DNA from 4 places in the Rhizobium sp. ZK1 genome. Region 1 is predicted to be linked to each of the others. Evidence: predicted binding sites of a transcription regulator. Region 1 holds the regulator's gene; each other region holds the start of a gene.
The links. The regulator LexA, encoded in region 1, represses DNA repair genes until DNA is damaged. The targets are predictions, from matches to a motif close to TGTTCNNNNTGTGTTCNG.
Positions count from the first base shown of each region.

Region 2: ACK9YZ_RS22450 (YifB family Mg chelatase-like AAA ATPase) is a predicted target of LexA. The motif match lies at 5,240-5,257, and genes of this name have one in related genera.
Region 3: ACK9YZ_RS01055 (ATP-dependent helicase) is a predicted target of LexA. The motif match lies at 3,090-3,107, and genes of this name have one in related genera.
Region 4: ACK9YZ_RS13555 (ATP-dependent helicase) is a predicted target of LexA. The motif match lies at 4,522-4,539, and genes of this name have one in related genera.

Region 1 covers NZ_CP180586.1:1,500,327-1,507,532, reverse strand. The annotation lists gene ACK9YZ_RS07820 (FtsB family cell division protein) at 104-424, opposite strand; gene eno (phosphopyruvate hydratase) at 569-1,843, opposite strand; gene kdsA (3-deoxy-8-phosphooctulonate synthase) at 1,984-2,829, opposite strand; gene ACK9YZ_RS07805 (VOC family protein) at 2,826-3,713, opposite strand; gene lexA (transcriptional repressor LexA) at 3,910-4,632, shown strand; gene ACK9YZ_RS07795 (ComEC/Rec2 family competence protein) at 4,613-7,036, opposite strand.
Region 2 covers NZ_CP180586.1:4,461,032-4,468,237, reverse strand. The annotation lists gene ACK9YZ_RS22475 (Lrp/AsnC family transcriptional regulator) at 1-14, opposite strand, end outside; gene ACK9YZ_RS22470 (DMT family transporter) at 122-1,024, shown strand; gene ACK9YZ_RS22465 (Dps family protein) at 1,046-1,564, opposite strand; gene ACK9YZ_RS22460 (LysE family translocator) at 1,797-2,414, shown strand; gene cysK (cysteine synthase A) at 2,558-3,520, shown strand; gene ACK9YZ_RS22450 (YifB family Mg chelatase-like AAA ATPase) at 3,647-5,179, opposite strand; gene gshB (glutathione synthase) at 5,443-6,390, opposite strand; gene ACK9YZ_RS22440 (cupin domain-containing protein) at 6,487-6,990, opposite strand; gene ACK9YZ_RS22435 (YraN family protein) at 7,125-7,206, opposite strand, start outside.
Region 3 covers NZ_CP180586.1:211,332-218,537, forward strand. The annotation lists gene ACK9YZ_RS01050 (enoyl-CoA hydratase/isomerase family protein) at 1-890, shown strand, start outside; gene ACK9YZ_RS01055 (ATP-dependent helicase) at 975-3,035, opposite strand; gene ACK9YZ_RS01060 (hypothetical protein) at 3,248-3,529, opposite strand; gene ACK9YZ_RS01065 (BON domain-containing protein) at 3,699-3,959, shown strand; gene ACK9YZ_RS01070 (hypothetical protein) at 4,043-4,306, shown strand; gene ACK9YZ_RS01075 (DUF982 domain-containing protein) at 4,542-4,784, opposite strand; tRNA gene ACK9YZ_RS01080 (tRNA-Thr) at 4,933-5,007, opposite strand; gene ACK9YZ_RS01085 (hypothetical protein) at 5,162-5,371, shown strand; gene murA (UDP-N-acetylglucosamine 1-carboxyvinyltransferase) at 5,488-6,780, shown strand; gene ACK9YZ_RS01095 (DUF2948 family protein) at 6,895-7,206, shown strand, end outside.
Region 4 covers NZ_CP180586.1:2,609,222-2,616,427, forward strand. The annotation lists gene ACK9YZ_RS13530 (amidohydrolase) at 1-1,416, shown strand, start outside; gene ACK9YZ_RS13535 (DoxX family protein) at 1,428-1,856, shown strand; gene ACK9YZ_RS13540 (alpha/beta fold hydrolase) at 1,985-2,806, shown strand; gene ACK9YZ_RS13545 (glyoxalase) at 2,856-3,737, shown strand; gene ACK9YZ_RS13550 (YoaK family protein) at 3,765-4,442, shown strand; gene ACK9YZ_RS13555 (ATP-dependent helicase) at 4,581-7,076, shown strand.

The sequences.
Region 1 (7,206 bases):
CATAGGGAAGAAAAATGACCACAGCAATGCCATAATTGCATGGCTCATATTCGCCGGTAAATTATTGATAAAAAACAAGAAAATGCAATTAACCTAAATTCGGTTAATTGCGGTAATGATTGTAAATGACAATCTCGTCCGCGCGCGACATGTTGAGCTGATACCGCGCCTTTTCGTCGAGCATATCCCTGTCCAGCGAGCCGTCGCTGAGGAGCGCTACCTGCGCCTCTAGATGCTCGCGCTCGGCCTTAAGCACCGCCAATTCCCTCTCGCGCGCGAGACGCTGGCGCTCGAACGCCTCCGTCGCACGCAGACCATAATCGCCATGGATGCAATGATAGCCGAAATAGGAGAGAAAGGCGACCGTCATGGCCGGAATGACGAAGCGACCGGTCTTTCTCTTCTTGTGATGCTTTGTCCACATATACGCATGCTCTACGCATTACCAATCGTTTCAATTTAACGCGCAGAGATTAACCGTTCGTTGACTCTGAGCCCCTCCCAGGCAAGCGCAACAAAAAACCCGCGCCGAAGCGCGGGTTCCAAATGCCTGATTTATAAAGCCGTATTAGCCACGAATGATGGAACGACCGGCATACTCAGCCTGCGGGCCGAGACCTTCTTCGATGCGGATGAGCTGATTGTACTTGGCAAGGCGATCCGAGCGCGACAGCGAACCGGTCTTGATCTGACCGCAGTTGGTGGCAACCGCAAGATCGGCGATCGTGGAGTCTTCCGTCTCACCCGAACGGTGCGACATGACGGCGGTGTAGGCTGCCTTGTGCGCGGTATTGACGGCGTCGAGCGTTTCCGTCAGCGAGCCGATCTGGTTGACCTTGACGAGAATGGAGTTGGCGACACCCATGCGGATACCGTCGCGCAGGCGAGCCGAATTGGTGACGAAAAGGTCGTCGCCGACGAGCTGGCACTTCTTGCCGGCGAGATCGGTCAGCGTCTTCCAGCCTTCCCAGTCGTCTTCGGCCATGCCGTCTTCGATGGAGATGATCGGATACTTGGCAGCGAGTTCGGCAAGGTATTCAGCCATGGCGCCCGGCTCGAGCGTGCGGCCTTCACCTTCCATCACATACTTGCCATCCTTGAAGAATTCCGTCGAGGCGCAATCGAGGCCGAGGTAGATGTCCTCGCCCGGCTTGTAGCCGGCTTTCTCGACCGACTTCATGATGAAGTCGAGGGCTTCCGGAGCGCTCTTCAGACCCGGGGCAAAACCGCCTTCGTCGCCGACATTGGTATTGTGTCCCTGGGCGGCGAGTTCCTTACGCAGCGTATGGAAGACTTCCGAGCCCATGCGAACAGCTTCACGGATCGAATCTGCGCCAACCGGTAGGATCATGAATTCCTGGAAATCGATCGGGTTGTCGGCATGTGCGCCGCCGTTGATGATGTTCATCATCGGAACCGGCAGCAGGTTTGCGGCAGCGCCGCCAACGTAACGGTAGAGCGGCAGGCCGGAAGCCTCTGCGGCAGCCTTGGCGACGGCGAGCGAAACGCCGAGGATGGCGTTGGCGCCGAGACGCGACTTGTTCGGCGTGCCGTCGAGTTCGATCATGATCTTGTCGATCTGGATCTGGTTTTCGGCGTCGATGCCGCCGATCGCGTCAAAGATTTCCGTGTTGGCGGCCTCGACGGCCTTTTCGACACCCTTGCCGAGATAGCGCTTGCCGCCATCGCGCACTTCGACAGCTTCATGCGCGCCGGTCGAAGCACCCGAGGGAACAGCTGCACGGCCCATGCTGCCGTCTTCGAGATAGACATCGACTTCGACGGTGGGGTTACCACGGCTATCGAGAATCTCGCGGGCGATGATATCGGTAATTGCAGTCATGGTTTTTTCCTGCTCGTGGGTGGATAAATCGTTTGAAACCGTCTTAATCGAAGGTACGCAAATTACAATGGCGCTTTGCGACACCTCCGGCCTGCCTGTCTGATCGTCGCTATAACACGATCATGTCAGGCTTTTGACTGTCAGCCCTTGGCAATCGCATCAAAGGCGAGCAGCTTTTCCAGAAGCCGCGGCATATCCTTAAGATAGACCATGTTCGGGCCGTCGGAAGGGGCATTGTCCGGATCCTCATGGGTTTCGATGAAGACACCCGCAACGCCGGCGGCTACGGCAGCACGCGCCAGCGTTTCAACGAATTCGCGCTGGCCGCCGGAGGAATCGCCCTGCCCGCCCGGCTGGGCGACGGAATGCGTGGCGTCGAAGATAACAGGAGCGCCCATCGCCGCCATGATCGGCAGGGAACGCATGTCGGAGACCAGCGTGTTGTAGCCGAAGGAAACACCGCGCTCGCAAAGCAATATATTCGGATTGCCGCTGGCATTCAGCTTGCCGAGGACATTCTTCATGTCCCAGGGCGCGAGGAACTGGCCTTTCTTGACGTTGACGACGCGGCCGGTCTTGGCGGCGGCAACGAGAAGATCCGTCTGGCGGCAGAGGAAGGCCGGGATCTGCAGCACGTCGACGGTTTCAGCGACAATGGCGCATTGTTCTGCCGTATGAACATCCGTCAGGACAGGAAAGCCGAATTCTTTCTTGAGGTCGTCGAAAACCTCCATCGCCTTTTCGAGGCCGATACCGCGCTTGGCGGAAATCGAGGTGCGGTTTGCCTTGTCATAGGAGGTCTTGTAGACGAGGCCGATACCGAGCTTGTCGCACAGCTCCTTCAGCGTGCCGCCGACCATGAAGGCATGCTCGCGGCTTTCCATCTGGCACGGACCAGCGATGAGCGAAAGCTTGGCAGAATTGGAAAACAGAACCTGGCCAGCGCCCTCGCCGATCCGGACCTCTGCATTGGTATTGGAGCTCATGGTGTTTCCTCGAAGGCGAAGAGCGTGCCCTGACCGGGCGCGGGCTTCACAAGAATACGGTTGGCCTTGCGTGTATAGGTCACCCCGTTAGCAGCCAAATGCGCTTCTGTCACGGCCAGATCAGCAACCGCAAAGAGGATCGCCCGGCCGCGCAGGCCGCGATCGCTATCCGGCGTCGCCAGATCGAAATAGGCCTCCAGCCCCTCTGGGGTCATCAGGCTGATCTTTGCGTTTCCGGTCGGCACCTCCAGCCCGAAACTCGTGACATCCGCAGAAGCGGCTTTTGCCGCCGCGCGAACGAACTCGCCGAAAGCTGTCGGCTCGGGCGCCGCGAGCGCGATCTCGGCAATGCCTGTCACGCCATTGGCATGGATCTCCAGCGCGCTGCGGTCGGCCGGAAGCGGGTTGATGCGCTCGACAGCGAAGAGAAAAAAATCCGGTGCCCGGAGGTCACCAGCGAAAGCGAGCCGGAAGCCGGCAACACTTTCTGCACCGTCAGGCATTTTCACGGAACGTTCGAACTGCAGCACAGAACCTGCACTGATGCCACTCTTCACGAATCGAGCGTGTTCGTGCTTCGCATCCGCTGTCACAAAGGCGATGGCGGACAGTCCCTCGCTGCCGCAGCGGAAACGGAAAGCCTGATTGCGGGCAGTGAACACATTGCCCTCACGCGCCGTCTCCTCGCTCTCCTCCACACTCGCGACACCCAATGGCTCAAGGTAGGTTTTATCGGTAAAGAAAACACAGGCATTTTCAGTGCCGAAGGGATGGCGGGCATCGGGCGCGACGGTGAAACCGAGCTTGCCCAGCCTTTCGCGGGCAAGCTCGATATCGGTAACCGGCAAAACGAGATGATCGATCGGAAGCATATCCTGGGTCATCAGCTACTCTCCAGCATCACCAGGATGATGTGCTTCAGCAGGCGCTACGAAGCAAGGCCGGGCAGGCTTTCCGCAGATAAAAATAAAATTCTCAGCAGAATGAACAGAAGTTTTACGAAAATTTAGCCACTTGCGGAACACATATGGAACATATAGTGTCCGTTCTGGATTTGTTTCAAGACTGGGGTTAGACGCCATGCTCACGCGCAAACAACAGGAACTCCTTCTTTTCATTCACGAAAGGATGAAGGAGTCAGGCGTTCCGCCGTCTTTCGATGAGATGAAGGATGCGCTGGATCTGGCCTCGAAATCCGGTATTCACCGGCTGATCACGGCGCTCGAGGAACGCGGCTTCATTCGCCGGCTTCCGAACCGGGCACGCGCGCTCGAAGTCATCAAGTTGCCGGAAGCCTACAGCCCAAGCCTGCAGCCTCGGCGCGGCTTTTCGCCGAGCGTCATCGAGGGCAGCCTCGGAAAGCCTCAGCCGTTGGCTCCCGCTCCGGCAAAGCCTGCACCTGCTGCCGACAACGGCAATTCGATTTCTGTGCCGGTCATGGGGCGCATCGCCGCCGGCGTGCCGATCTCGGCAATCCAGAACAATACGCACGACATCAATGTTCCCGCCGACATGCTGGGCTCGGGTGAGCATTATGCGCTCGAGGTTCGTGGCGACTCGATGATCGAAGCCGGCATCTTCGATGGCGACACGGTCATCATCCGCAACGGCAGCACCGCCAATCCCGGTGATATTGTCGTGGCACTCGTCGACGAGGAGGAAGCGACGCTCAAGCGTTTTCGCCGCAAGGGTGCATCGATTGCACTCGAAGCAGCAAACCCCGCTTATGAGACGCGCATCTTCCCGCCGGATCGCGTCAAGGTCCAGGGCAAGCTCGTCGGCCTCATTCGCCGCTATCACTGACCGGTGACGTACTGGCGTCTGCGAAACTGTCGCTGCGCCAGTCATAGGCACGGTGGCGCATCCAGGGCCGTCGCAACGTGTCGAATGCAGTTGTGATCTCAGTTCCCTTATCGGTAAAACGAAGTTCGACGGAGCCTGTTCTGCGTAGTGTCTCGCCAGTAAAGAGCAATGCGCCGGAGCGACAATGGTCAAACGGCAAACGGACAGGGGTAACGACGATATCGGCCGTATCGCAGGCCGGCCCGAGATAGGCTGCATTGTCGATGATCGTCAGTTTCTTTCCATTCCCGAGCAAGGTAGTGCACCAGGCGCCCTTCTGGCAGGAGAAGCGCGATGGCGAGCTTGCTGCGGCATGTCTCATTGCTGCTCTGGCTTCGTCCTGCTGATCCCGTGACAGCTGCAGCCGTTTGCCTTCAGGCGCAGCGGGGACATTGACAGCCTGGAGCATGAACGGCTTTCGATGCTCTTCCATGGCAAGCGCCCGCTGCCATTGTTCGAAGATGAAGGCAGGAGGCTTTTCGCGATTCGAAGCTATCGCCTCTCCATCGACAACAGCAACCAGGCCGCCATCTTCGGCGATGGTGATGTCGGGCATCGCCTCGACCGGAAGCAACGCGACGGCAAGCGTGGAAACCGCAACGATTGCTGTTCCGGCGTGCCGCAGTCTGGTTCTGAGCAAGGTTAGCAGCAGAAACCCGAAGACGGCTGTCGGGAAGTACCAGCCGGGCAAACGGCCCACATCGATATTGCCGCCCCAGCTCGATACCGTCTTTGCGATTTTTATCACCAGATCGAGCCCGAAGCCTGCGACCTGCCACATCGGGCCATCGAGGCCAAAAGGCATCAGCAGCATCGCCAGCATCCCGGCAGGCATGACGATGAAGGAAATGACAGGCATGGCCGCGAGATTTGCCGGCAGGCCGTAGGCAGTCAGCCGGTGAAAATGCTCGATCGAAAACAGCGCGGTCGAGAAACCGCCGATGAGCGACGTCAGGAAAATGCCGCCGAAGAAGCTGCCAATCATGAGGACAGGTTTGAGGATCGGCAGCTTGGCAAAGGCATTCTCCCGCATCGGACGCACTTTCCAGAGGTCGTAACCGGCGACCAGGGCAAGCGTTGCGGCAAAGGACATCTGGAAACTCGGCCCCAGCACCTCCGATGGCGAGACTGCGAGGATTAGGAGCGCGGACAGCGCCACGTTTCTAAGGCTGATCGACGGCCGGTCAAAGAAGACGGCAACCAGCATGATCGCCATCATGATGAAAGCGCGTTCGGCGGAGACGGCAAAACCCGAGATCAGATAATAAGCCGTCACCGCAGCGAGCGCGCCGGCCGCCGCGATTTTCTTGGTCGGCCATGCCTGGGCAATGGCGGGAAAAAGACTGAGGATGACCCGCAGGCCGACAAAGAAGATGCCGGCGGAGAGCGCCATATTGAGACCGGAGATCGCGATGATGTGGGCAAGGCCGGATTGCCGTAGCGCCTCGGTCGTTTCATCCGAGATCGCCCGTCTCTCATCGGTGACAAGTGAAGCAGCAAAGGCGCCGGTATCACCCGGCAGGACGGAGCGGATTCGATCGCCGATGCCGCTCCTGAGCCGATAGAGCCATTCCAGGGTCGCCTCACCGAACGAGCCCGCCTGCTGCGGCTGCGACGCAGCCTTTTTCGGCGCACCATAGAAAAAGCCGTTGGCACCAATGCCATCGAAATAGGCGCTGAAAGCAAAATCGTTGAGGTGGGGAAGTGCCGGTCCCGCCGGAGGCGTGAGACGTGCCCTGCCCTCGATGACGTCACCAAGCTCAAAGGGCTGCGTGGCGCCCCGGACCAGGACGGAAATGCGCTTGGGTGGACGCTTGATCTCAGGAGCATCCGTTCCGGTAACAGCAAGAATATAGCGCCAGCGCCCTCTTCCATCGCCTTCGCGACGCTCGATGCGGCCGGTCACCGTTGTCGTTACGGCGGAATCCAGGATCAAGGTCCGCGCCCGCCATGTTTCGACCTGTGCCGAAAGCATTCCACCGGCAAAGAGAAGCAGAGCAAGCAGCGTCGCCCGCAATTGCGTCCGGCCATATCCGCAGAGCGCAACGGCAAGGAGGAGGACAAACAGGCAGAGACCAAGCGAGACGACCGGAAAATCCGAAACTGCCAGAAACCAGGTCGCGGCACCCGCACCGAGAAAGACCGGCGAGAAGAGAATGAGGCGACCGTGGCCAGCCTCTTCCCCGGCCATGCGAATAGACGATTCGGCGTGTTGTTTCGCAATGCCAATCAGCCGCCGCTGCAGCGGAACAGCAGCTTGCGTCCTTACCGGTTGCGTCACAATGGCGCGCGGTGCGACATCGGCAAAATCCATCTTGGCATCAACGGATTGCGCCTGCCGTTCTCTTGTCTCGAACCCCGTCATAATCGCTTGGACCCGCCCCCCGGATATCGGCAGAATGCAACCTGTGTTCAAAACGCGCAAACAATAATCGATTGAAATACGAGGAAAATTCACGCGAACGAAAAATCCAGTCAAATCATGGTGTTCTGATATGCATGGGGCTCATCGCTGCACTGCCTAAAAGATGATGC
Region 2 (7,206 bases), 1.5 Mb from region 1:
TCGTTAGCCAACATGGCAAAAACTCCTAACAAGATTAGGTTTATCCAGCCTTTCCCTTTCTTATCTTATAGAAAATGCTGCGATGCCGCAATACAATTTCCGCTAACGAACGGAGATGGCTATGCAAGGCGATATCAGAAGAGGCACAGCGGAGATGACGGCAGCGATGCTGATCTCGGGAACGATCGGATGGTTCGTCGTCATGTCCGGCCAACCCGTCAGCGGCGTCGTCTTCTGGCGCTGCTTTTTCGGCGCCCTGACCCTGCTTGTCATCTGCACCGCCCTTGGGTTGCTGAGGCCCGGCGTCATCAGCCTGCGTTCGCTCGGCATCGCCATCTTCGGCGGCATCGCCATCGTTTCCAACTGGCTGCTGCTTTTCGCCTCCTATTCGCACGCCTCGATCTCGATCGCGACGACGGTCTACAACACCCAGCCCTTCATGCTGCTTGCACTCGGCGCGCTCTTTCTTGGCGAGAAAATCACGGGCACCAAGCTCTTCTGGCTCGGGCTTTCCTTCGCCGGCATGGCTGCTATCGTCGAGACGAAGCCGCAAGCCGATGCCGTCTCCGGCAGCTATGGTTTCGGTATCCTAATGGCGCTGGGTGCTGCTTTCTTCTATGCGCTGGCCGCACTTGCCGCCAAATGGCTGCGAGGTACACCGCCGCATCTGATCGCACTGATCCAGGTTTCGACCGGCATCGTCATGCTGGCGCCGATGACCGATTTTACGAACCTGCCCGTCGATATGGGAGCATGGCTGATCCTGATCACCGTCGGCGTCATCCACACCGGTCTCATGTATGTGCTGCTCTATGGTGCAATCCAGAAGCTGCCGACGCATCTGACAGGCGCTCTGTCCTTCATCTATCCGGTCGCCGCCATCCTGGTCGACCGCTTCGCCTTCGGCCATGCATTGCAGCCGATGCAGATCGCCGGGGCGGCGGTCATTCTGCTTGCCGCCGCCGGTATGAATCTCGGCTGGTCGCCGGGCAGGCTCGTTCGCCTGCCGGCGACAAGAAGCTAGGCTGTTACTTCGCCCTACTCGTTACTTTGATTGGCGCGTCGTTTCGAACAGGAACCAGGTGCGGCGTTCGCTTTGGTCGATCCAGTTCTCGATCAGACTGGCGGTCGCAACGTCATTATGTTCGTCGCAGACTTCATGCACTTGACGCAGGATGGAGACGAGGTGAAGGTTGTCTTCACGCAGCTCCGACAGCATGTCCTCAGGAGAGACATAGTCCGCATCATTGTCCGGGATACGCTGCTGGCGGGCGATTTGGCCGATCGAACGCAGCGTCGTGCCGCCGATCTTGCGGGCGCGTTCGGCAACCTCATCCGTCATGTCGAAAATCTGTTCTGCCTGCTCGTCGAGCAGCAGATGATAATCGCGGAAATGCGGCCCGGACATGTGCCAGTGGAAGTTCTTGGTCTTCACATAAAGCGTAAATACATCGGCGAGCAGCGCGGTCAGCGCAGCCGAGATATCGGTAATCGCGTTGGTCGGCAGGTCGGAAGGGGTCTTGAGCGGCAAACGTCTGCGGGCTTCGGCTGAGGTAGGCGACATGTATTCTCTCCTTGGTGATGAAAACCTTCTGCTCCGACGGCATCAGCGAAGCCGCGGCGGGCCGTGTCTGCGGCCGCTTGCAAGGGGAAAATAGCAAGGCCGGATCGGTTTCCAAGTAGATCATGGTTCAGCCGACCTATTCTTTATGGTGATGGACAGATCAGCGTCAGGCGATTGATGGAGCCGCCTTCGCGCGCTTATAGAGAGACTACCTTAAGCCAGTGGATTGAAGATGAGTCTTACCGTCCTGATCGCGTATGCCGGCGCCTTGTTCATCGCCGCCGCCATTCCCGGCCCTGGGATCACGGCGATCGTCGCACGTGCGCTCGGCTCGAATTTCCGCGAGACTTTCTTCATGGGCCTCGGTCTCGTGCTCGGTGACATGAGCTACCTGACCGCCGTTATCCTTGGACTCGCCTTCGTGGCACAGACGTTCACGGAGATCTTCCTGGTCATCAAAATCGCCGGCGCGCTCTATCTTGGCTATATCGCCTGGAAGCTTTGGACCGCCGGCTTGCTGCCGCAGGATATCGCCGCGAAGAAATCCAGCAGTGCCGGCATGTCGTTCCTATCCGGCCTGCTGGTGACGCTCGGCAATCCAAAGACCATGCTGTTCTACGTGGCGCTGGTGCCGACGCTGATCGATCTCGGCGGCATCGGCATGCGCGACTATCTCATGCTGCTCGCCGTCACCTTCGTAGTGCTGATGATCGTGCTCATTCCCTACATGATGCTGGCATCGCGCGCCCGCACGATGCTGAAGCGGCCACGCGCACTGCAGGCGCTGAACCGCGTCGCCGCCAGCATCCTGGCGGGCACGGCAGCCTTCATCGCCACTCGTGCAGCCTGAAATAAACATTCGGCAACGGACGGTTTTCAAAGGATTTTTTCTCCGGCTTAAGCGAGCGACGGATGAAGCCGCTCTGGTCTCATCACCAGTTTGACCCTATTCTCTCCGCAGATTTCAGAATGGATTTCAAAGGGAGAGCACCCATGTCGCACAAACCGGGCCGCGGCCGCATCTATTCCTCCATCACCGATACAATCGGCGACACGCCGCTCGTTCGCCTCGACAAGCTCGCCAAGGAAAAGGGCGTGGTTGCCAATATCCTCGCCAAGCTGGAGTTCTTCAATCCGATCGCCTCGGTGAAGGACCGCATCGGCGTCGCGATGATCGAGAGCCTGGAAACGCAGGGCAAGATCTCGCCCGGCAAGACCGTGCTGATCGAACCGACCTCGGGCAATACCGGTATTGCGCTTGCCTTCGCCGCCGCTGCCAAGGGATACCGGCTGATCCTCACCATGCCGGAGACGATGTCTGTCGAGCGCCGCAAGATGCTGGCGCTGCTCGGTGCCGAGCTGGTGCTGACAGAGGGGCCGAAGGGCATGAAGGGGGCGATCGCCAAGGCCGAAGAACTCGCCGCTTCGCTGCCCGATGCCGTCATCCCGCAGCAGTTCGAGAACCCGGCCAACCCGGAAATCCACCGTAAGACGACAGCCGAGGAAATCTGGAACGACACCGATGGCACGGTCGATATCTTCGTTGCCGGCATCGGCACCGGCGGCACGATCACCGGCGTCGGCCAAGTGCTGAAGAGCCACAAGCCGGATATCCGGGTCGTCGCGGTCGAGCCCAGCGATTCACCGGTACTGTCAGGCGGTACGCCCGGCCCGCACAAGATCCAGGGTATCGGCGCCGGCTTCGCGCCGAAGATCCTCGATACCAGCATCTACGACGAGGTCGTGACGGTCAGCAATGACGAGGCCTTCCAGCTGGCGCGGCTCGTCGCCAGGCTCGAAGGCGTGCCCGTCGGTATTTCCTCAGGTGCGGCGCTCACGGCCGCAATCGAGGTCGGTCGCCGTCCAGAAAATGCCGGCAAGAACATCGTCGTCATCATCCCATCCTTTGCCGAGCGGTATCTTTCGACGGCGTTGTTTGAAGGGTTGGGAAGCTGAGATGGGAATTCGTGAGTAGTGAGTATGAATGAGGCTGCCTTCAGTGCCTGCCGCAAATCACTTTGGCCGGCCAATCACCGATTGTGAGCCGCTACTCACTAATCACCGTTCACTAATCACCCAACCTCACGCCGCCGCTGTCAGCCGCGCGCCGGCGACGCGGTAAGAGATCGCTTCCGCAAGATGGATCCGACCCACGGTTTCCTCACCGTCGAGATCGGCAAGCGTGCGGGCGACCTTCAACACCCGGTGATAGCCGCGTGCCGAAAACTTCATCTTGTCGGCGGCATCGCGCAGCAACTGCAATCCCGCCGCATCCGGCTCGGCGAACTTCTCGATCATCGAGGTGGAGCATCCGGCATTGGTGGAAATACCGGTAGCACCTGCAGCGGCATAGCGTTCGCGTTGGATGTCACGGGCGCGGGCAACGCGCCGAGCGACATCGGCACTCGCTTCAGCCACCGCCGGCCGGATGAGGTCGGCGGCGGAAACGGCCGGTACGTCGATGCGGATATCGATGCGGTCCATCAGCGGGCCGGAAATGCGGGCCTGATAATCCGTCATGCAGCGCGGCCCTCGGGCACAGGTGTGGCCGGGCTCGCCCGCCATGCCGCAACGGCAAGGATTCATGGCTGCGATGAGCTGGATCCGCGCCGGATAGGAGACCCGGTGATTGGCGCGTGCGATGACGCATTCACCGCTTTCCAGAGGCTGACGCAGGGCATCGAGCGCCTGCGGCGTAAATTCCGGAAACTCATCGAGGAAAAGCACGCCGTGATGGGCAAGCGAAGCCTCGCCCGGCCGGGCGCGCAAGCCGCCGCCGATGAGGGCTGCCATGGTCGCCGAATGGTGCGGCGTGCGAAACGGCCTGCGGTCCGAGAGCTTGCCGCCGGAAAGCTGGCCGGCGATGGAATGGATCATCGAGACCTCCAGCAATTCCGCAGCCGAAAGCGGCGGCAGGATGGAGGGCAGCCTCGACGCCAGCATCGACTTGCCGGAGCCGGGTGGTCCGACCATCAGCAGATTGTGGCCGCCGGCGGCCGCCACTTCCAGCGCCCGCTTGGCACTTTCCTGCCCCTTGATCTCGGCGAGATCGGGAAGGTTGGCTGCATTCGGGCGAATGGATGGCTCCGGGCGTGAGAGTATCTGCGTGCCGCGGAAATGATTGGCGAGTGCGATCAGGCTGCGCGGCGCCAGAATGTCGACCCCGGAACCCGCCCACGCGGCCTCCGAGCCGCTTTCAGCCGGGCAGATCAGGCCCTTTCCGGTCGCATTGGCGCCGATTGCAGCCGGCAGCGCACCGGCGATCGCGGCAATCGTGCCGTCGAGGTTGAGTTCACCGACAACGACATAGTCGGACAAAGCGTCCGCCGGAATGGCACCGAGTGCGGCCATCAGGCCGAGAGCGATGGGCAAATCGAAATGGCTGCCCTCTTTGGGAAGATCGGCTGGCGCAAGATTGACCGTCACGCGTTTTGCCGGCAGCGCCAGGCCGGAGGCATGCAAGGCCGCCTGCACCCGCTCGCGGCTTTCCGCAACCGCCTTGTCCGGCAGGCCGACAATCTGGATTCCCATCTTGCCGGGAGCGACCATGACCTGGACCTCGACCGGCACACCTTCAATGCCCTGAAACGCAACCGTGCTGACGCGTGCGACCATGCCCTGCCCCGAAACCTCTACACCCCACCTATGAAGGCGGTCACAATCTGGCATGGAATTTGGAATAAAACAAGAACGATAAGCGAACGAATTCAGCTACCCGCTGCAATCAGATTGCGATCGGTTGTAAAGCCGGAACGAAGGCGATCAAAGGCGGAACACTTAGCGCATTTCCGTTTTCATCGAATCGCGGAAATTCTCTATCTCATTGTTTCTACACAACTCCGGGCGCATAACCGCTGCACGGTTTTGCTAAAATTACCCTAGCTGCGCTTGCGCTCGATGGCATCCCATAACAGGCTTGCGATATCGGCGCCGCCGAACTTCTTCACCTCGCGGATGCCGGTCGGCGAGGTCACGTTGATTTCGGTCATGTAGTCGCCGATCACGTCGATGCCGACGAGCAGGAAGCCGCGTTCGCGCAAAGCGGGGCCGATGCGCTCGCAGATTTCCTTTTCGCGCGCCGTCAGTTCGGTCGGCTCGGCGCGACCGCCGACATGCATATTGGAGCGGCTGTCATGCTCGGCGGGGACGCGATTGATGGCGCCGGCAAATTCGCCGTCGACGAGGATGATGCGCTTGTCGCCCTTGCGCACGTCAGGCAGGTATTGCTGGGCGATGAAAGGCTCGCGGAAGAGCTGGCCGAACATTTCAAGCAGTGAGGACAGGTTGCGGTCATCCCTGGTGGAATGGAAGACGCCGGCGCCACCATTGCCGTAGAGCGGCTTCAGGATGATGTCGCCCATCTCGTCGCGGAAGCGGCGGATCTCGCCCGGATCCTTGGTGATCAGTGTCTTCGGCATCAGGTCGGAAAATTCGGTGACGAAGATCTTTTCCGGCGAGTTGCGCACCCAGGCCGGATCGTTGACGACGAGCGTCTTCGGATGGATTCGTTCGAGCAGATGCGTCGCGGTGATGTAGGCCATGTCGAAGGGCGGGTCCTGGCGCAGCAGAACGACATCCATGGTCGAGAGGTCGACGCGTTCGGGCGCACCGAGCTCATAGTAGTCACCCTTGACGTCGCGCAGCACCATCGGCTCGACGGAAGCATAGAGCTTGCCGTCGCGGAAGCTCAGGCGTTCGGGTGTGTAGTGGAAGAGATTGTAGCCACGCGCCTGCGCTTCGAGGCTCATGGCGAAAGTGGAATCACCTGCGATATTGATGCCGGAGACATGGTCCATCTGGACCGCTACGTTCTTAATCTTGGCCATTTCCGTCCCTTGAGCTGATGCCGCCCAGATGTAGGTCGGTCAGGCATCAAACGCAACGGCAATCAATGGCTTCGGATGTTTCCGCGGGCGCTATTGTCAGGCGGCGATGCCGGTACCGCCGCTGTTGCGCAAGAGGTTGCGCAGGCGGTAGGCGATGGCGAGCGGCTTTGGGAAAGGCTTACGCAGGAAGGCGACCTTACGGACGTAATTGTCGACCCGCCAGTTCGCCCAGGTGCCGCCGGCGAAGAAAGCGACATCGCCCGCCTGCAGTGTACGCTCTAGGCCGTCTTCGGTGGTGACGTGCACCTCGCCTTCGAGGATCATCACCGTCTCGTCCCATCCGAAACGCCAGCGGAATTCACCTGATGTGCAATCCCAGATCGCCGTTAGCGAGGCCTCGTCATGGCCGCGGGAGTGTTCCGCCGTGCGCGCCTGCGGATTGCCGCTGATGATCCAATCCGGATTGATCGGCGTCGGCTTCAGCACCATCCGGTCGCTTGCCTGCGCGACGAAAGATTTGCCTGATGGCTTCAACGCGGCATAAGGCACCGACCGCGCAGCCGTCGCTGCGGCTGTTGCAAGCATCATCTTCCAGGCCATGAATTACCCCCAGTTGCTACCCCTAGCTGCGCTGTGGATAGCAAAAGAGTCATAAAAGCCCGTTCAAGCAGACGCTAAAACTTTAACGAAAGCTTGTTCGCCAGTTTTAGGCGCCTGCGGAATTTAGCGCCTCCCTAGAAAGCGTCCGGGAAATGACGGGGCAGCTTCCCCGGCAATATCGCAACGATATCATAGCGCTGTGAGAGCTGGGCATAG
Region 3 (7,206 bases), 1.3 Mb from region 1:
TGGGCGAGGGTGAGCGCGGCTTCTGCGCCGGCGGCGATATCCGCGCCATTCACCTCAGCGGGCGTACCGGCGACGGCTTGGCGGAAACCTTCTGGCGCGAGGAATTTCGCCTCAATTACCGTATCGCCAACTATCCGAAGCCTTATGTGGCGTTGATGGACGGCATCACCATGGGCGGCGGCGTCGGGCTTTCCAGCCACGGTCGCCACCGTATCGTCACCGAACGCACCCGCCTTGCCATGCCGGAGACCGGCATCGGTTACTTCCCTGATGTCGGCGCCACGTGGCTGCTGCCTCACATGCCAGGCGAAAGCGGTACATGGATGGCCCTGACGGGGCTCGATATCAATGCCGCCGATGCAATCCATGCCGGACTTGCCGATTTCTATATGCCCTTCTCGCGTCTCGAAGAGGCAATTCAGCGTCTCTCGGATCTGCCCGTGGGGAGCTCGTCAGACGATGTCGACGCGGCGCTACGCAATCTATCAGATCAACCGGGCGAAGGCAGACTGCAGGCCAATGCGGCGATGATCGACCGCGCCTTCCACTTCAACAGCGTTGAGGCGATCGTTTCGGCGCTTGCGAGGGAAGAAGGTGAATTTGCCGCCGAGACCCGCCGCGTCATTCTCACCCGCTCACCGACGAGCCTGAAGCTTGCGCTTCGTTTGCTGCGTGCCGGACGCCAGAGCCGTACACTTGCCGAATGCCTCGCCCGTGAGCTTGGCGCCTGCATGCAAATCCTGCATGGCCACGATTTCTACGAGGGCGTACGCGCGGCCGTGGTCGACAAGGATCGCAACCCGAAATGGTCACCGCCGACGATCGCCTTGGTCAACGACGAGATGATCGCCCGGTTTTTCGAACCACCCAAGCCGCCGCTCGCGCTTTAGCGCCATCTGGTCAGGAGAGGCCCTATCTCTTTGTTTTACGCAATTCCGGACGCAAAACCGCTGCGCACTTTTGCTGGAATTGCTCTAACGCCACATGCCGCGCATGCGCGCGCCGACATCGATGCGCACCTGCCGCGCCTGCTGGGCTGCTGCCGTATCGGCTTTCACCTGAGGCCAGCCGCAGACCTCGAAGAATTGCAGCAACGTGGCGGGAATGAAGCGGCTGCGCGACGCATAGACATGCCGGTCGCCCTGCGAATTCTGCCCATAGGTGAAGAAACGCTGCGGCACGACGAGATCGAGGCTGTCCTTGGCGCGTGTCATCGCCACATAGAGCAGCCGTCGCTCCTCCTCTATTTCGGCCGTCGTGCCGACCGCAAGATCTGAAGGAATACAGCCGTCGATGACGTTCAGCATGAAGACCTTTGTCCATTCCTGCCCCTTGGCCGAATGGATGGTCGAAAGGATGAGGTAATCCTCGTCGAGCAGCGGCACACCCGCCTGATCCGAGGTGGCATCGGGCGGATCGAGCGTCAGTTCCGTCAGGAAGCGTTCGCGGGAGGCGTAGCCGCCGGCGATCTGCTCGAGCTGTATGAGATCGGCAAGCCGGGCGCTCGCATCCTCATGCAGCCGTTCCAGATGCGGCTCATACCATTTCCGCACCAGTTCGATCTCGGCAGGCCAGCCGGCCTTGCCGGTTTTCAGTTCCTGCATGGTGGAAACGAACGAAGTCCAGTCATCGCCCGAGCGTGGCGGCGCCGGCATGGCGGCAAGCGCCGTCACCGGGCTCGCGTCTTCCGCCATATGGTCCAGCACCTTTTGTGCCGTGGAAGGGCCAATACCCGGCAAGATCTGCATCAGCCGGAAACCTGCCACCCGGTCGCGCGGATTCTGGGCAAAGCGCAATGCTGCCAGCATGTCTTTCACATGCGCACTGTCGAGAAACTTCAGTCCGCCGAATTTCACGAAGGGAATGTTGCGGCGGGTGAGCTCCACTTCCAGCGGACCGCTGTGATGCGAGGCGCGGAAGAGCACGGCCTGGCTTTTCAGCTTCACGCCCTCTTCGCGATTGTCGAGAACCTTATCGGCCACATAGCGGGCTTGATCATTCTCGTCGCGCACCGTGACCAACCTCGGCCGCTCCGGCGACTCCCGCTCCGTCCAGAGGTTCTTGGTGAAACGCTCCGAGGCAAGGTCGATGACCGCGTTGGCGGCGGCAAGGATCGGCTGCGTCGAGCGATAGTTGCGGTCGAGCGTGACGATGTTGGCGGCCGGGCTGAAGGAGGCCGGAAAATCGAGAATGTTGCGCACCGTCGCGGCCCGGAAGGAATAGATCGACTGCGCATCGTCGCCGACGACGGTCAGTCCGTGCCCGGTGGGTTTAAGGGCAAGCAGGATCGAAGACTGCAGCCTGTTGGTGTCCTGATACTCGTCGACGAGCACATGATCGAAGCGGCTGCCAATATCCTCGGCGATCATGGGCTCGGCCACCATCTGTGCCCAGTAGAGCAGCAGGTCGTCGTAATCGAGCACGTTCTGGCTCTGTTTCGACTCGACATAGCAGGCAAAAAGCTCGCGAAGCTGCTTTTCCCAGGTGGCACACCAGGGGAAGGCGTCGCGCAGCACCAGCGGCAGTTCCGTCTCGGAATTCACCGCACGCGAATAGATCGCCAGACAGGTGCCTTTCGTCGGAAACCGGCTTTCTGTCTTGGAGAAGCCGAGATCGTGGCGCACGAGGTTCATCAGGTCGGCGCTGTCTTCTCGGTCATGGATTGAGAAGGCCGGGTCGATGCCGATCTGTTCGGCATAGTCACGCAGCAGCCGCGCGCCGATGCCATGAAACGTGCCGCTCCAGGCAAGCGCATCGGCCATGATGCCGGAATTCTTGCCGAGAACCTCGCCGCAGATACGTTCGACGCGCCGACCCATTTCGGTGGCCGCCCGGCGCGAAAAGGTCATCAGCAGGATGCGGCGCGGATCGGCGCCCTTGAGGATGAGATGGGCAACGCGATGGGCAAGCGTATTCGTCTTGCCGGAACCGGCGCCGGCGATGACCAGCAGCGGCCCGGCCACATGGCTGCCGTCAGTGAGTGTGCCGTGCTCCACGGCCATGCGCTGCTGGGGATTGAGTCTTTCGAGATACATCCAGCCGTCCGGTTGGGCTTCGTGGGAGAATCAGCGCCCGCGAATAAAATCAGATGTTCCTTGGATGTTCTCGATTGGCGCCGCTGTCAAGCAGGTGCGGACTGCCGTGCACTGCAGCATCGGCTCGCAAATCGACCGATTTTCGGAAAGCCCGATGCGCCAGTTCATAGACGTAGAGCCTCCTCTTTGCGTCTGAATGGACGCACGGCGCTCTACTGCGGAAAGTCCGGTACGATCTGGCGTCGCACCAGTTTCAGGCTGCGGTCGGGCTGGAGGATATAGGTCTCGTAGACGTGCTGGCCCCACTGATTGTAAAAGTCGTTATAGACGGCGCTGCCGATCGGCGACTTCGTCAGCTTCGTGCGCGGCTGACCGCCATAGGTGATGCTGCCGGGAATGGGCTCCAGCGCAGGCGCGTCCGCGGCCGAGCAGCCGGCCAGCAAAGGCGCGGCCAGAAGGGTCGTGGCAAGAAGGGCAGGCACCAGCGCTTTCATCATCGGTTCCTTCGGCTGCAATTGCTTGCGGCGGCTCCTGACGTCTCCTGGCAAGGGCCGGCGTCAGGAGCACCACCACGGCGACTATGCCTCCAGCCGGCAGCCCGTGGCAACAAAACGTCGTGTTCATGCGTTAAATCCCTATTAGCCAATGTCAGGAACGGTCATGGTGCTGCGGTTTCACAGCTTGCCACCCCACGAGGAAGCCCGGATGACGGACCACAATGCGGCCGCCTTGCGCGCGTCCGTAGAAAGCGCCCTGCATGCCGCAGCCGATCTCGACGCGACTGACATCATCGTCATCAGCGTTGGTTCCAGCGTTATTCTCGAAGGTTTCGTTCGGCAATGGGGCGATAGCGTGCGAGCGCTGGCAATTGCCGAGGAGGTTGTCGGAAGCGGTTATGTGCATTGTCGCTTGCTGGTGAGATAAATCCAGGTTCCCTCCAGGAGTTTCCAAGGAACCAACTCTCCGTCTCGCGTGTTGAAAAGCTGATATCAATGCTGGAGACAATAATGCAAACGCTTATACGCCCGTGGGCTGCGGCCCTTCTTCTGGGGGGCGGCGCCTTTGCCGGCTCCGCCTATGCCTCACTCGAAACAGATATGAATTATTCGGCTCTGTCGAAGGACGAGATCGCGTTGAACGAATATACCAGCGCCGCCGTCTGCAACCCCGCCGAACCGCATTTTCTGCCGTCCTTCATCCGCGCCGCGGATGGCACAATCATCGGTGTAGGATATATTCAGGTGAAGGATGGGAATACTTCGAATTGCTGATGGAATATTCGAAGTTTCTTTCGGACGAGGCTCGTCTGCAGTCTCCCGTAGAGGGTGACGAGCCTCTAACCATCATCATGATGGCTGGCGTCGTTCTATGGATGAACAGATGAGCGGCGCAATCTCTTTCGAGACAAAGCCCCGCGCGAGCTCCGCGCAGGGTTACGTGAAAATTAAGCATTGCTCCGTTTCGGAACGGATGGGGCTCTTGTTGTCCGATATCGCCGCCGAAAGTTTAATGCACTTTAAGCTTTGCTTCTTCGGCCGCCGCCATGAACTCTGCGCGAGCCTCTTCGACGCTCTTTCGGCCATCGAGTGCGGCCCGGCAGGCGCTGCGTGCCTTCAAATATTTCAGTCCGCGCACGGCAGGCCAGTGTTCGGCAAGGCATGCCAGGGCATCGAACGGTCCGTTAACCGTGCGCGCCCCTGCCTCTTCGAAACCGACCTTGATCGGACCATTCCATCGTTCAGTCGCCATCGATGCTCCTCCAGCATGTCTCGATAGAAACATTGACGAAGCCTTCGAGTTCCCTCCGTGAAGACTTCAGAATGCTAATATTCTAGCGAGATTTTTACCGGCAGCAATGGCGCCGATTGGTGCAGTGGATAATGCTAAGGGAGAAAACTGGTGCTGCCGAGTGGGATTGAACCACCGACCTCACCCTTACCAAGGGTGTGCTCTACCACTGAGCTACGGCAGCAGGACCAGACGCGTGAAGCGGAAACGCTCAATTCGCGTGAACGGGGCGCCTATTGCCACAGCTTCGGCAGGAGCGCAAGCAGCAAATTCCAACTTCTCTGGGAATAACGGCTGGCCCACTTTTGGAACGGCGCGAATTCGGTTAATTCTGGTGCATGAACGAAGAGACTGAAAAGGGCCGGCAGAGCCGGAAAGAGGCCATAGAGGCCCAGGCGGCATTGCGCCGCGAACGGGCGGCCGAAAAGCTGAGAGAAAATCTTTCCAGACGCAAACAGCAGGTGCGCGCCCGCCGGTCCGGCCAGGTGGACGAGACAGATGGGCTGCCCGCCGCAAAAAAGCCCGCCGCAAAAATGGACGAATCGTAATGTTCGGTCCGCGTCGAATTGAAGCGTCGGGGGATTTGCTCTAAACACCCCCCACTTCTTGCCTTGCCCCCACAGGCAAAACTTTTTAGAAAGGCGGGCCTCGCCCGTAAGTGCACATGGATCGTATCAGAATTGTCGGCGGTAATGAGCTCAATGGCATCATTCCGATTTCCGGCGCCAAGAATGCCGCGCTGCCGCTGATGATCGCCTCGCTTTTGACGAGCGATACGCTGACGCTGGAAAACGTGCCCCACCTTGCCGATGTCGAATTGCTGATGCGCATCCTCGGCAATCACGGCGTCGACGTTGCCGTCAACGGCCGCCGCGAGCGACAGGAAGATTCCTACGCACGCACGATCCATTTCACCTGCCGCACCATCGTCGATACGACCGCTCCCTACGAACTGGTCTCGAAGATGCGCGCCTCCTTCTGGGTCATCGGTCCGCTTCTCGCCCGTGAGGGCCATTGCCGTGTTTCGCTGCCGGGTGGCTGCGCCATCGGCACGCGCCCGGTCGATCTCTTCATCGAGGGCCTGACCGCGCTTGGCGCAACGATGGAAATCGACGGCGGCTACATCAACGCCAAGGCACCGCAGGGCGGCCTCATCGGCACACACTATACCTTCCCGAAAGTATCCGTCGGTGCGACGCATGTGCTGATGATGGCGGCAACGCTCGCCCGCGGCACGACGGTGATCGGCAATGCCGCACGCGAGCCCGAGGTTGTCGACCTCGCCAACTGCCTGAACGCCATGGGTGCCAAGGTTTCCGGCGCCGGCACCTCGACCATCACCATCGAGGGCGTCACCTCGCTGTCCGGCGCGCGCCATCGCGTCCTGCCTGATCGTATCGAGACCGGCACCTATGCCATGGCCGTTGCCATGGCCGGCGGCGATGTCGTGCTCGAAAACACCGATATCGCCCTCCTGGAAACGGCGCTGGAAACATTGCGCCGCGCCGGCGCGGAGATCTCGTCGACCAACAATGGCATGCGCATCAAGCGCAATGGCGCCGGCATCCAGCCGGTGGATATCGTCACCGATCCTTTCCCAGGTTTCCCGACCGACCTGCAGGCGCAGTTCATGGCGCTGATGACCCGCTCTTCCGGTATTTCGCATGTCACGGAAACCATCTTCGAAAACCGCTTCATGCATGTGCAGGAACTCGCCCGCCTCGGCGCGAAGATCTCGCTGTCGGGCCAGACGGCAAAGATCGAGGGTGTCGAGCGGCTGAAGGGCGCCCCTGTCATGGCGACCGATCTTCGCGCCTCCGTTTCCCTCGTCATCGCCGGCCTTGCCGCCGAAGGCGAAACCACGGTTTCCCGCGTTTATCATCTCGATCGCGGCTTTGAGCGGCTGGAAGAGAAGCTGACCCGCTGCGGCGCCATCGTCGAACGCGTCAGCGAGTAAGAAAAGGGCGCTTATGCGCGCTTTATCCCGGTTGCGTATTTGGCCGCCGCGCCTTATTTCCGTTGTCTGACAGATCGCCGCGGCTGCGGCCGAAAGACATGGGATAGAGGCTGGATGACCGACCTGAAGCTCGTTGCGCTCGATAGTGAAGACCTTGCCGTCATTTCCGCGCATATGCAGGACAGCGTCTTCAAGGTCGCCGATATCGACTGGTCGTCGCGCGATAAACAGTTCGCGATCGCCGCCAACCGTTTCGTCTGGGAAGAGGCAGCCCGCAAGCGCAAGGGTTTCGAACGCCACCGCGCGGCCCTCGTTTTTAAGCGGGTGCTTTCCGTCCGCTCGATTGGCATCGATCGTTCGCGGCGCGACGATGTGCTGTCGCTGCTCGCTTTGCGTTTCGAGCAGAAGGGCGAGGGGCCGGAAGGT
Region 4 (7,206 bases), 1.1 Mb from region 1:
GCCCTTCGCGCCGTCGGTTATACCAAGGACACCCCGAACCCACCCGGCGGCGAGATCACCCGAGATGCAAACGGCAATCCGACTGGCCTGCTGCTTGCCAAACCGAATGCCGGCATCCTCTATTCGACGCTCGCGAAGGGTCCGAAACTGCCCTTCGATTACCAGGTCAATTCCACCCGCCATTTCATGCGCGAACTGAACCGTCTGGGTATTACCGGCGTCATTGACGCAGGCGGCGGCTTCCAGAACTATCCCGACGATTACGCCGTCATCCAGAAGCTCGCCGACGAAGGCCAGATGACCGTGCGTCTCGCCTACAATCTCTTCACCCAGAAGCCGAAGCAGGAGAAGGAAGACTTCCTCAACTGGACCGCTTCGGTGAAATACAAGCAGGGCAACGACTATTTCCGCCACAATGGCGCTGGCGAAATGCTGGTCTTTTCCGCTGCCGATTTCGAGGACTTCCGACAACCGCGCCCCGACATGCCACCGGAAATGGAAGGCGAGCTGGAAGAGGTCGTGCGCGTGCTCGCCGAAAACCGCTGGCCCTGGCGTCTTCACGCCACCTATGACGAGACGATCAGCCGCGCGCTCGATGTGTTCGAAAAAGTCAATCAGGATATCCCGCTCGAAGGCCTCAACTGGTTCTTCGACCACGCCGAGACGATTTCCGAACGGTCGATCGACCGGATCGCAGCCCTTGGCGGCGGCATCGCCGTGCAGCATCGCATGGCCTATCAGGGCGAATATTTCGTCGAGCGCTATGGTGTGGGTGCGGCCGAAGCCACCCCGCCGGTCGCCCGCATGCTGGAAAAGGGCGTCAAGGTCTCCGCCGGCACCGATGCGACCCGCGTCGCCTCCTATAATCCCTGGGTGTCGCTCTCCTGGATGATCACGGGCCGCACTGTCGGCGGCATGGCAATCTATCCACGCGCCAACTGCCTCGACCGCGAGACGGCGCTGCGCATGTGGACCGAAAACGTCACCTGGTTCTCCAATGAAGAAGGTAAGAAGGGACGCATCGAGAAGGGCCAGTTCGCCGATCTCATCGTGCCGGACAAGGATTTCTTTGCCTGCGCCGAAGAGGAAATCTCGTTCCTCACCTCGGAGCTCACCATGGTCGGCGGCAGGATCGTCTATGGATCAGGCACTTTCGCCAGCCTCGATGAAAACCCGGTCCCACCCGCCATGCCGGACTGGTCGCCGGTGCGCAGCTTCAAAGGTTATGCCGCCTGGGGCGAACCAGAAGGTGCCGGCAAGAACTCGCTGCACCGCCGCCTGATCTCGTCCTGCGGCTGCGCCAATGATTGCAACGTCCACGGCCATGCCCACGCCAATGCCTGGGGCTCGCAGGCGCCGGTCTCCGATCTCAAGAGCTTTTGGGGCGCGCTCGGCTGCGCCTGCTGGGCCGTCTGAGGATCGATCCGATGCATGCCCTTGAAATCCGACTTGCGTCCCTCGCCCGTCCTCTCTTCGGCGCGCAGTGGATGCGCTTCATCGCCCATCTCGGCCTCTGCGCCGCCTATCTGCAGGGCGGCCTCAACAAGCTCACGGATTTTCCGGGCGCGATCGGCGAAATGACCCATTTCGGCCTGTCGCCCGCTCCGCTTTTCGCCGTGTTCGTCATCATCATGGAGCTTGTAGCCTCACTCATGATTCTCATCGGCCTTTTTCGATGGCTGGGCGCGCTCGCCCTCGGCGCCTTCACGCTGCTCGCCACCTTCCTCGCCCTGCGTTTCTGGGAATTACCCGTGGGAATGGAGCGCTTCATGGCTGCCAATTCCTTCTTCGAACATCTGGGCCTCGTCGGCGGCTTCCTGCTCGTCGCCTGGCTCGATCTCAGGGAAAAAGCATAAGGCAACCTGCACCAAAGCATCACTTCCGCTGACCCCTGCAAACATGTTTTCTGGCCGTGTCAGCACCACGGTGCAACCCATCCGCCTCAGGGCACAGATCCTCCCAACCCCAGCATAGGACAAATTCAATGCCGACGATCACCACCAAGGACGGAACGACGATCTATTATCAGGATTGGGGCAACGGTCAGCCGATCCTCTTCTCCCATGGTTGGCCTCTGTCGGGCGATGCCTGGGAAGTCCAGATGCTCTACTTTGCCCAGCAGGGCTACCGCGTTATCGCCCATGATCGCCGCGGACACGGCAAGTCCTCCCAGCCGTGGAACGGCAACAATATGGATCAGTATGCCGATGACCTCGCCGAACTCATCGAGAAGCTCGACCTCAAGAACCTCATCATGATCGGCCATTCCACCGGCGGCGGCGAAGTCGCCCATTATATCGGCCGCCATGGCACGAGCCGCGTCGCCAAGGTCGTGCTCGTCGGCGCCGTACCGCCGCTGATGCTGAAGACGCCTGAAAATCCCGAGGGCACGCCGATCGAGGTCTTCGACGGCATCCGCAAGGGCACGGCCGGCGACCGCTCGCAATTCTACCGCGACCTCACCATCCCCTTCTACGGCTTCAACCGCGACGGCGCCAAGGTCAACGAAGGCCTGCGCGAAACCTTCTGGCTGATGGGCATGGCCGGCGGCATCAAGGGCCATTACGATTGCATCCATGAATTCTCCGAGGTCGATTACAGCGAAGACCTCAGGAAGATCGACGTTCCGGCCCTGCTCATCCACGGCGATGCCGACCAGATCGTGCCGATCAAGGCAGCCGCCGAAAAGGGCATCAAACTTCTGAGGAACGGCACGCTGAAGGTTTATCCGGGTGCCCCGCACGGCCTCGCCCAGACGGAAGCCGACAAGTTCAACGCCGACGTCCTCGCCTTCATCAAGGCGTAAACCTCGAACGTACCGAATGAACGGCCGGCCAGGCCGCAGGAGATCGCATATGCTTCGTCTATCGTTAGCCCTTGTTGCCCTTCTCGGCTTGGCCGGCGCCCCGGCGCTGGCCGCCTCACCGCAATTCGGCGTCGGCGCGCAATATGACACGACCCATGTCTATGTCGCCCCCGGCGACGTGGACGCCTTTGCCAAGAGCTTCCTCGCCACCTTCGGCGGCACCAGCACCAAGCAGGTGACCGCAACGGTGACGCCGACGCCGAGCAGCACCACGTCGCAGCTTCTGCAGACGCCGGTTGGTACCGTCTCGCTCTTCGGCTTCAAGACGCCGATCCCCTACCCGTTCGGCGCCGAACGCACAGGCTATCTCGTCACCGATCTCGACAAGGCGGTCGCCGCGGCAAAGGCGGCCGGCGCCGATGTCATCGTCTCCGCTTTCCCGGATCCGATCGGCCGCGACGCCGTCATCCAGTGGCCGGGCGGCGTCAACATGCAGCTTTACTGGCATACAACCAAGCCAGACTATCCCGCCTTCACGACAGTCCCGGAAAACCGCGTCTACGTGTCGCCTGACCGTGTCGCAGCCTTCACCCACGCCTTCCTTGCCTTCTCGCATGGCAAACTCGTCTCCGACGATAAGAAGGCGCCTGGCGTCGAAATCGGCCTGCCGGACACGACATTCCATCGCCTGCGCATCGATTCCATCTTCGGCCGCATGACGGTGCTCGTCACCGATGGCCACCTGCCCTTCCCCTATGGCCGCGAGATGACGGGATATGAGACTGCCGATCTCGACGCGACGCTCCGGAAGGCTAGGAATAGCGGCGCCGAAATCCTCGTTGCGCCCTATCAATCCGGCGACCGCCGCGCCGCCATGGTGGAATTCCCGGGTGGCTATATTGCCGAAATCCACGCCGTCGCAGCAAAGTAACCAGACAAAACGATAAGAGGGAAAACGATGCGTCCAGCCCTGCCCGTACTTCTGAGCCTCACCGGCGGTTATGTCGATACAGCCGGTTTCCTGGCGCTCGGCGGCCTCTTCCCCGCCCATGTCACCGGCAACTTCGTGACATTGGGTGCGGCACTGACCCACGGCACGACGGGCATCATCGCCAAGCTTCTGGCGCTGCCGGTCTTCTGTCTGACGATCCTCCTGCTGCGCTACCTCACGCACAATGTGCCGCCCGGCGACGAGAAGGGCCTGCGCATCCTGCTCGTCATAAAGCTTCTCTTCCTGATTGCCGGCGGCGCCTGCGCCATCTGGCTTTCCCCCTTCGCCAATCCCGATGGACTGCCGCTGGTCGCAACCGGCATGCTGCTCGTCATCGCCATGGCGATCCAGAACGCCGCCCACCGCATCCATCTCGGCGCCTCACCGCCGAGCACGCTGATGACCGGCACTACGACGCAAATCATGATCGACCTAGCCGACCTCGCCCATGGCAGCGCCGGCGATCAGGCAAAGCCCGTAAAGAGCCGACTGTCGCATATGGTGGTCGCCGTCTTCGCCTTCGCGCTCGGCTGCGGCCTTGCCGCCCTGCTGTATGCCACGGTCGGCACCTGGTGCTTTGCGCTACCGCCGCTCTTTGCGCTGGTTTCGGTCTGCCTGGCTTTCGCCGGCCCGCAAACGACCTGAAGTATCCCGCGCAAAACGATGCAGCGGTTTTGCGATGACGACATGTGTCAAACAAGGACTTGAGGATAGCTGAGCCGCTGGGAATGAAAGCAGAACAACTTTCTGGTCTTTCCTTCCCGAATCACTACATTACGCGGCATGAGCAATAGTTTCGACGATATGCCCTTCTTCGATGAGGAACCGGGCGATGCGCCGCGCAAACCGCAACAGCCTGCAGCACCTGCCCCAAGGGCGCCGGCTGCCGGCGGCGGCATTGCCGCCCGCGCCATGGCGGCTCGTGATGGCACTCGCCCCGATTATCTCGCCGGCCTCAACCCGGAACAGCGCGAAGCGGTCGAGACGCTGGAAGGTCCCGTCCTTGTGCTTGCCGGCGCTGGCACCGGCAAGACCCGCGTTCTGACCACCCGTATCGCCCACATTCTTTCGACCGGACGCGCCTTCCCCTCGCAGATCCTCGCCGTGACCTTCACCAACAAGGCCGCTCGCGAAATGAAGGAGCGTATCGCGCTTCTCGTCGGCGGCGCCGTTGAAGGCATGCCCTGGCTCGGCACCTTCCACTCGATCGGCGTCAAGCTCCTGCGCCGCCATGCCGAACTCGTCGGCCTGCGCTCCGATTTCACCATCCTCGACACCGACGATGTGATCCGCCTCATCAAGCAGATCATCCAAGCCGAGGGGCTCGACGACAAGCGCTGGCCGGCCAAGCAGTTCGCCGGCATGATCGATACCTGGAAGAACAAGGGCCTCGGGCCGGCCGATATTCCCGAAGGAGATGCGCGCGCCTTCGCCAATGGCCGCGGCCGCGACCTCTACTTCGCCTATCAGAACCGCCTGTCGACGCTGAACGCCTGCGATTTCGGCGACCTCCTGATGCATCCGATCGCGATCTTCCGCAAACAGCCAGATCTCTTGAAGGAATATCACCAGAAGTTCCGCTACATTCTCGTCGACGAGTATCAGGACACCAACACCGCCCAATATATGTGGCTGCGGCTTCTCGCCCAGCGTGCCAAGGGCGAGCCGCAGAATGTCTGCTGCGTCGGCGACGACGACCAATCCATCTATGGCTGGCGCGGTGCGGAAGTGGACAATATCCTCCGCTTCGAAAAGGATTTTCCAGGCGCCAAGGTCATCAAGCTGGAGCGCAACTACCGCTCGACGGCCCATATCCTCGGTGCCGCCGCCCATCTCATCACCCATAATGAAGGCCGCCTCGGCAAGACGCTCTTCACCGACCGCTCCGATCCTGACGACGTGAAGGTGCAGGTCCATGCCTCCTGGGATTCCGAAGAAGAAGCGCGTGCCATCGGCGAGGAAATCGAGCGCCTGCAGCGCGGCGACGCCGACGGCAGGAAACATCTGCTGAACGACATGGCGATCCTCGTTCGCGCCTCCTTCCAGATGCGCGAATTCGAAGACCGCTTCGTCACGCTCGGCTTGAACTACCGCGTCATCGGCGGTCCGCGCTTCTACGAGCGCCTCGAAATCCGCGATGCCATGGCCTATTTCCGCCTCGTCGCCCAGCCAGCCGACGACCTCGCCTTCGAGCGCATCATCAATACGCCGAAGCGCGGCCTTGGCGATACGACGGTGCGCGCGCTTCACGATTATGCCCGCGCCCGCGACATTCCGATGCTGGCGGCCGCCGCCGACATGATCGAGACGGACGAGCTGAAGCCGAAGGCGCGCAAGGCCCTTTTCGACGTGATTCAATCTTTCCGCCGATGGCAGGAACTGCTTGAAAACACACCACATACCGAACTTGCCGAGCAGATCCTCGAAGAGTCCGGATATACCGACATGTGGAAGAACGACAAGAGCGCCGAAGCGCCGGGTCGCCTTGAAAACCTCAAGGAACTCATCCGTTCCATGGAAAGCTTCGAATCCATGCGCGGCTTCCTGGAGCACGTCTCGCTCGTCATGGATGCCGAGACCAACGAAAATCTCGACGCCGTCTCTATCATGACGCTGCACTCGGCCAAGGGCCTGGAATTCGACACTGTCTTCCTGCCCGGCTGGGAGGAAGGCCTCTTCCCACACCAGCGTTCCCTCGACGAATCCGGTCGCGCCGGCCTGGAGGAAGAACGCCGCCTCGCCTATGTCGGCATCACCCGCGCCAAGCACCGCTGCCACATCTGGTTCGTCTCCAACCGCCGCATCCACGGCCTGTGGCAATCGACCATTCCCTCGCGCTTCCTCGACGAACTGCCGGAAACCCATGTGGAAGTGGCCGAGATGGAGCAGAACTATGGCGGCTACGGCCGCGGCGGCGGTTACGGCCAGTCGCGATTCGACAAGGCCGATCCCTTCGCCAATTCCTATTCGACTCCAGGCTGGAAGCGCGCCCAGCAGAACAAGACCGACGCCACCCGCGACAACTGGGGCACCCGCTCCGGCCATGCGGTGGAGCGCATCGGCTACGGTGAAAGCGGCCCGCGCGGCCGCACGATCGAGGGCGAACTGGTGGCGAAATCCACCGCCACCGAACCCTCGCGCTTCGCCCTCGGCGACCGCGTCTTCCACATCAAATTCGGCAACGGCTCGATATCCGGCATCGAAGGCAACAAGCTGACGATCGACTTCGACCGCGCCGGCCAGAAGCGCGTGCTGGACGGGTTTGTGGAGCGGGTCTGACCGCTCCACTGCGTCGGTACCTTGTCCGGAATCACAGGCCCAGCAGCCCGCAGTTCTCCAGATGACAAAACGCCGCTTTGACCCGACTCGCAAACAGGCATAGCCCGGTCACTGCCCGCCCATGAAAGGC